Regions from separate parts of the Klebsiella planticola genome, predicted to be linked through region 1. Evidence: riboswitches for the same ligand, from Rfam matches in the RefSeq annotation. Region 1 holds a riboswitch; the other holds the start of a gene.

Region 1 (3,412 bases):
ATCGAACAGCGCCAGACGCGTGACGTCATGAGTCTGGCTTAAGGTTTCCAGATTCTGGCACAGGGTCTCCGGATTACAGGAGATGTACAGAATACGCGGGTACGCCTGCACCATCTTCTCCGTTTCATTATCCAGCCCGCTGCGCGGCGGATCGACAAAAATCGTCTCACACTGATAGCTTTTCAGGTCAATACCCTGCAGGCGATTAAACTCTCGTACACCGTTCATGGCCTGCGTAAACTCTTCCGCCGCCATACGGATAATCTGCACGTTATCAATATGGTTAGCCGCAATGTTGTACTGCGCCGCCGCGACCGACGGTTTGGCGATTTCCGTTGCCAGTACGCGATCGAAGTTGCGCGCCAGGGCCAGCGAGAAGTTACCATTGCCGCAGTACAGCTCCAGTAAATCTCCCGTCGCCTCTTTGGTGGCGTCCAGCGCCCACTCCAGCATCTGGATATTCATGGCGGCATTCGGCTGAGTGAAGCTGTTTTCTACCTGGCGATAGATCATTTCGCGGCCGGCAACCGGCAGACGCTCATCGATGTAATCTTGATCGAGCTCGATTTTGGTTTTGGTGGCCCGGCCAATCAGATGCACGTTGAGGTTTTTCGCGCGCAGCGCATCGCGCAGAATCTCGGCCTGCTGACGCCACTCATCGTCGAGTTTTTTGTGGTACAGCAGCGATACCACGGCCTGGTTGCTCATGGTCGTCAGATAATCGACCTGGAATAGTTTGTGGCGCAGAACCGGGTTATCGCGCACGCCGTCAAGAATCTCGACCATCAGTTGATTGATGAGCTCACTTGCCGCCGGGAAGCTATCGACGCGAATCCGGGATTTCGTCTGCTGATCGAACATGATGTGGTACAGGTCGTCACCGTCATGCCACAGGCGGAATTCAGCACGCATACGATAATGACTCACCGGCGAACGAAACACCTCCGGAACCGGCGCGGCAAAAGGCACCATCATTTTTTGCAGACGGACGACTTTTTCTGCCAGCTGCGCTTCATATTGTTCGGTCGGAAGGTGTTCTGGGGTCATGATGCATCCTGAATAAAATAAGTACGCGGGGATTGTAGGGAAAGCGCAGGGGATGTCCAGCCCGGATAAGGGATCAAATATAATTATAGAAGTCTGGACATCTATATGTTTCTAATTATAGCATTGTGTAACCGGTCCTGTGAGTTAAAAGGGAACCCAGTGTAAATCTGGGGCTGACGCGCAGCGGTAAGGAAGGTGGGATGAACGCATTATGCAGACACTGCCGATATCAGGTGGGAAGTCCTCATCCATAACACGCCCCAAGCCCGAAGACCTGCCGGAATACGTCGCATTTGGTTTCTATCATCGCGTGCTACTGATGAAACCAGCGGCATCCTTTATATGTTACGGATGCTTTTACAATGATTAAAAAAGCTTCGCTGATGACGGCTCTCTCCGTCACGGCATTTTCTGGCTGGGCGCAAGACAGCAATTCAGATACGTTAGTGGTGACAGCAAATCGTTTTCAACAGCCGGTCAATACGGTTCTTGCACCGACCGATGTGGTCACCCGCGAAGATATCGATCGCTGGCAGGCGAAGGATTTGAATGACGTTATGCGTCGACTGCCGGGGGTGGATATTGCCCAGAACGGGGGAATGGGACAGAGCTCTTCTTTATTTGTCCGCGGTACCGAGGCCAAGCAGGTTCTGGTGCTGATCGATGGCGTTCCCATGCCGCGCCCCGGTATTACAAACAATCCTGACCTCAATCAAATACCGCTTTCTCTGGTACAACGCGTGGAATACATCCGCGGCCCGCGTTCGGCTATTTATGGTTCCGGCGCGATGGGCGGCGTAATTAACGTCATCACCCACTCTGATAAAGAAGAATCTAAGATTACCGCAGGCGTCGGTTCTGAAGGCTATCAGCAATACGACGGCACGCTTCGCCATCGCTTCGGTGATACGGTGGCGACGGTCGCCGGTTCCTATGAGGGCAATAAGGGCTTTAACGTTCAGCCTGACTCGAGCTGGTCTCACGATCAGGATCGCGATGGTTTCCGCAGCAAAGCGTTCTGGGGCGGTCTTGAACATAAATTTAACGATAACCTGAACGGTTTCTTCCGCGGGCGTAGCTATACCAATAATAGCGATTACGATCTGGGCAGCCCGCCATACAGCCCTGCCTACAGTGCAGATGAAGAGCAGCTCTATAACCAGAGCTGGGACGCGGGCCTGACATTCAGCTCCGGGATCTACTCTTCACAACTGATTGCCAGCTATCAGAAGGTCAAAGACTACAACTACAGCAGCATATACGGTCGTTACAATGATGGTACGACGCTCGATCGGATGACTCAGCGTAACCTGCAGTGGGGAAATAACGTTATTGTTGGCCACGGTTCGGTGAGCGCCGGCGTCGACTGGCAACAGCAGCGCCTGACCTCGTCGGATACGGTCATATCGGATACCTACAAGCGTGATAACACCGGCCTGTATTTGACCGGTCAGCAGCAGTTTGGCGATGTTACGCTGGAAGCGTCCGGTCGCGAAGACCATGACGAGCAGTTTGGCTGGCACGGGACCTGGCAGACCACCGCCGGTTGGGAATTCGTGGAAAACTATCGCGTGACCCTCGGCTATGGTACCGGCTTCCTCGCGCCTTCGCTGGGACAGCAGTTTGGTTCGACCCGTTTTGGTATCAGTTCAAACCCGAACCTGAAGCCTGAAGAGTCCCAACAATGGGAAGCCGGGCTTGACGGTCTCACCGGGCCGCTGGACTGGCGCCTGTCTGCGTATCATTACAAGATCACCAATCTGATTACCTATTACTCGGATCCTGTCACCTATGAAGGTGAGTATGACAATATCAATGCCGCAACCATTAAAGGCGTTGAGTGGACCGGTAATATCGACACCGGCATTTTCAGCCACCGCGTCACGTTGCAGTACGTCGACCCGCGTAATGATGACAATGGTGAAGTCCTGGCCAGACGTTCTAAGCGACAGGCGAAGTACCAGCTGGACTGGACAATGTTCAACGTCGATATGGATGTATCGTGGCAGTATTACGGTAAGCGCTACGATAACAACACGTCTCAGTACAATAATACGCAGCGCATTTTGCCAAGCTACAGCACTGTTGATGTTTCTGCCGCGTATCCGATCACCGATCACCTGACAGTTCGTGGTAAAATAGCTAACCTGTTCGATAAAGATTACGAGACAGCTTATGGCTACCAAACTGCAGGACGAGAATACTACTTGTCTGGCAGCTACACCTTCTGATCCACGTCCCACCGTGCTGGTGTTTGACTCCGGCGTCGGTGGGTTGTCGGTTTATCATGAGATTCGGCAGCTTCTGCCGAATCTGCATTATATCTACGCTTTCGATAACGTCGCTTTTCCTTACGGGGAGAAGA
Region 2 (3,412 bases), 1.2 Mb from region 1:
CTCATCGAAAAAGAGGGCAACATGCGGGCCTACATGACCCGCAATGAAGATGTCTTCATTCCGCTGAAGGTTCGCGTGGCCAAAGCGCAAAAGCAGCGCGCCGATCTGTTCGTGTCGATTCACGCCGATGCCTTCACCAGCCGACAGCCGCGAGGCTCATCGGTATTTGCCCTGTCGACCAAAGGCGCCACCAGTACCGCCGCAAAATTCCTCGCGCAGACCCAGAACGCCTCTGACCTGATCGGGGGCGTCAGCAAGAGCGGCGATCGCTATGTCGACCATACGATGTTCGATATGGTGCAGTCGCTGACCATCGCCGACAGCCTGAAGTTTGGTAAAGCGGTGCTGCAAAAAATGGGCAGAATCAATAATCTGCATAAAAATCAGGTGGAGCAGGCGGGCTTTGCGGTGCTGAAGGCGCCGGATATTCCGTCGATCCTGGTGGAGACGGCGTTTATCAGTAACGTAGAAGAAGAGCGTAAGCTGAAAACGGCGACCTTCCAGCAGCAGGTGGCTGAGTCGATTCTGGCGGGGATTAAAGCCTACTTCGCCGATGGCGCCACGCTGGCAAGGCGCGGATAATACGGGAGCGGGAGATGGCGCTACTGAAGAGCGCGCACGGCGGTAATACCCGGGAAGCCGCTGCGCTGCTGGGCATTGAGGCGCACCAGCTTCGGGATTTCAGCGCCAATATTAATCCTCTTGGCATGCCGGAAAGCGTCAGACGCGCGCTTATCGATAATCTGGCCCTGGCGGAGCGCTACCCTGACGTTGAATACCCGCAGTTGCACCTTGCGCTGGCGGAACACCACCGTATTTCCGCATCGTGGATCCTGGCAGGCAATGGCGAAACCGAATCCATTTTTACGCTCGTTCACGGGCTAAAGCCGCGCACGGCGATGGTGGTGAAACCCGGTTTTGCAGAATATCGCCGCGCGCTGCAGACGGTCGATTGCACTATCCTCGAGTTCGCGCTGCGTGAAGAGGATGGCTGGCAGTTGACCGACGCGATTCTCGAGGCGCTGACGCCAGAGCTGGACTGTTTGTTCCTCTGTACGCCCAATAATCCGACCGGCCTGCTGCCGGAGCGCCCGCTGCTTGAGGCGATTGCCGCCCGCTGCCGGGACGCCGGTATCGCGCTGATTCTTGATGAAGCGTTTATCGATTTCATTCCTGACCAGCCGGGATTTATCCCCTTTCTGCAAAACAGTCCGCATATCTGGGTGCTCCGCTCGCTGACCAAATTTTACGCCATTCCCGGCCTGCGTCTGGGCTACCTGGTTAACAGCGATGAACGAGCGGTGGCCCGACTGCGCGAGAAACAAATGCCGTGGTCGATCAACGCGTTTGCCGCTCTGGCGGGGGAAATAGCGCTCAAGGATCGCGCCTATCAGCAGGCCACCTGGCGATGGCTGGCGCAGGAGGGTAGCCGGTTCTATCAGGCCCTCCGTCAGCTTCCCGGCCTGAGCGTCTATCCGGGGCGGGCGAACTATCTCTTTTTACGTTGCCATCTCCCGGAGCTCGATCTGCAGCAGGCGTTGCTGCAGCAGCATATCTTGATTCGCAGCTGCGCTAACTATCCGGGACTGGGAAACGGTTATTACCGCGTAGCGATTCGCAGCCCTGAGGAGAATCAACTGCTGCTTACGGCGCTCTGCGCTATCCTTGCCGCTCCCCTCTGACTGCAAGCGACCGGCTTCTCCGTATGGCATAATAGGCCGCCTGTTGCTTCAGATACCCGGTCTGACGAGCGTCCGGATGCAGCCGCAGGATAACCAACAGGTGCAAGGGAAGGGGGTGAAACGCCTCCGCAGCCCCCGCTGCTGTGATGCTGACGACCCCGTAAATACCACCGGCCGCGAATCCGGGAAGGGCGGGCGAGGATGACGCTAAGCCAGAAAACCTGCCTGTCGGTCATTACCAACAACTTCGGTGGGAAGTGGGTTGCTCAGATGCGTGCCGTCGCAAGACGGCGTCAGGCGCACCTTTACACCCCGACCACCCTGAACAGGAACAGGGTATGGCGGTACGACTCCATTCATCCATTGCCGCCCGCTGGCGGGCGGCAACGAGGCCCGGGCAATGACGTTACTTGCCTGGTGCGTGGCCTGGATTCTCGATTTTTTCATCGGCGACCCGCCGCGCTGGCCGCATCCGGTACGCTGGATCGGCAATCTCATCACCTTGACTCAACGTATCGTACGCCGGTATTGCCATAGCGACCGTGCGCTGCGCGTTGGCGGCGCGCTGATGTGGCTGACGGTGGTTGGCCTGACCTGGCTCCTCTCCTGGAGCCTACTGAAACTGGCGGCAAGCCTCCATCCCTGGCTGGGCTGGGGAGTTGAAGTGTGGATGATCTTTACGCTCCTGGCCGGGCGCTGCCTTGCGGATTCCGCCCGGGAAGTCGAACGTCCGCTGCGCGCGGGCGATGTGGCGCTCAGCCGGGAAAAGCTCTCCTGGATTGTCGGGCGCGAAACCGCGCAGCTCCAACCTGAACAGATCAATCGCGCGGTGGTGGAGACGGTTGCAGAAAACACCGTCGATGGCATTATTGCGCCGCTGTTCTTCCTGCTGCTGGGCGGCGCGCCGCTGGCGATGGCCTATAAAGCGGTCAACACCCTCGACTCCATGGTGGGGTATAAACATGAAAAATACCGCTCCATTGGTATGGTCAGCGCCCGCCTTGATGATGTGGCGAACTGTATTCCCGCGCGTCTGAGCTGGCTGCTGTTCAGCCTCGCGGCGTGGTTATGTCGCTACGACGCCGCGGGCGCCCTGCGTATCGGCTGGCGCGATCGCTATCAGCACAGCAGCCCCAATTGCGCGTGGTCGGAAGCCAGCGTCGCCGGCGCGTTAGGCATCCGGCTCGGCGGCCCGAATGACTATTTTGGCCAGCGGGTGGACAAACCCTGGATTGGCGACGCCGTACGCGATATTTCGCCCGAGGATATTCCCCGTGCCCTGCGCCTGATGTGGGTCGCCTCGACGCTGGCGCTGGTGATGTTTATGGCCGCACGGTATCTATGGACAGGGATGGCCTGAGGAGAAATCCGCATCACCTTCTGGCAGCGGGGCAGTGGCAACATAACAGAGCAGGATGGGAAAATAATGCGAGAAAACGCGAACGAGGAGGCCTCATGACGCAGGCAATTATGTTGCAGGGGACGGCGTCCGATGTCGGTAAAAGCGTGCTGGTGGCCGGTTTATGCCGCATTTTCTATCAGGATGGCCGGCGTACGGCGCCGTTTAAATCGCAGAATATGGCGCTCAATTCGGGGATCACGGCGGACGGCAAAGAGATGGGCCGGGCGCAGATCTTTCAGGCCGAGGCCGCCGGTATCGAACCCGACGTGCGGATGAACCCTGTCTTGCTGAAACCCACCAGCGACCTGAAAGCTCAGGTGGTGCTGAT

What was found. A riboswitch is a leader RNA that binds a small molecule or an ion and turns the genes downstream of it on or off. The one in region 1 is predicted to bind cobalamin.
Region 2: another riboswitch for cobalamin. It lies ahead of cbiB (adenosylcobinamide-phosphate synthase CbiB); the one in region 1 lies ahead of btuB (TonB-dependent vitamin B12 receptor BtuB).

Annotation. Positions count from the first base shown of each region.
Region 1 covers NZ_CP026047.1:1,881,835-1,885,246, forward strand. The annotation lists gene trmA (tRNA (uridine(54)-C5)-methyltransferase TrmA) at 1-1,047, opposite strand, end outside; cobalamin riboswitch at 1,163-1,342, shown strand; gene btuB (TonB-dependent vitamin B12 receptor BtuB) at 1,410-3,278, shown strand; gene murI (glutamate racemase) at 3,223-3,412, shown strand, end outside.
Region 2 covers NZ_CP026047.1:701,824-705,235, reverse strand. The annotation lists gene amiC (N-acetylmuramoyl-L-alanine amidase AmiC) at 1-582, shown strand, start outside; gene cobD (threonine-phosphate decarboxylase CobD) at 597-1,682, shown strand; cobalamin riboswitch at 1,764-1,925, shown strand; gene cbiB (adenosylcobinamide-phosphate synthase CbiB) at 2,083-3,042, shown strand; gene MC50_RS03295 (cobyric acid synthase) at 3,138-3,412, shown strand, end outside.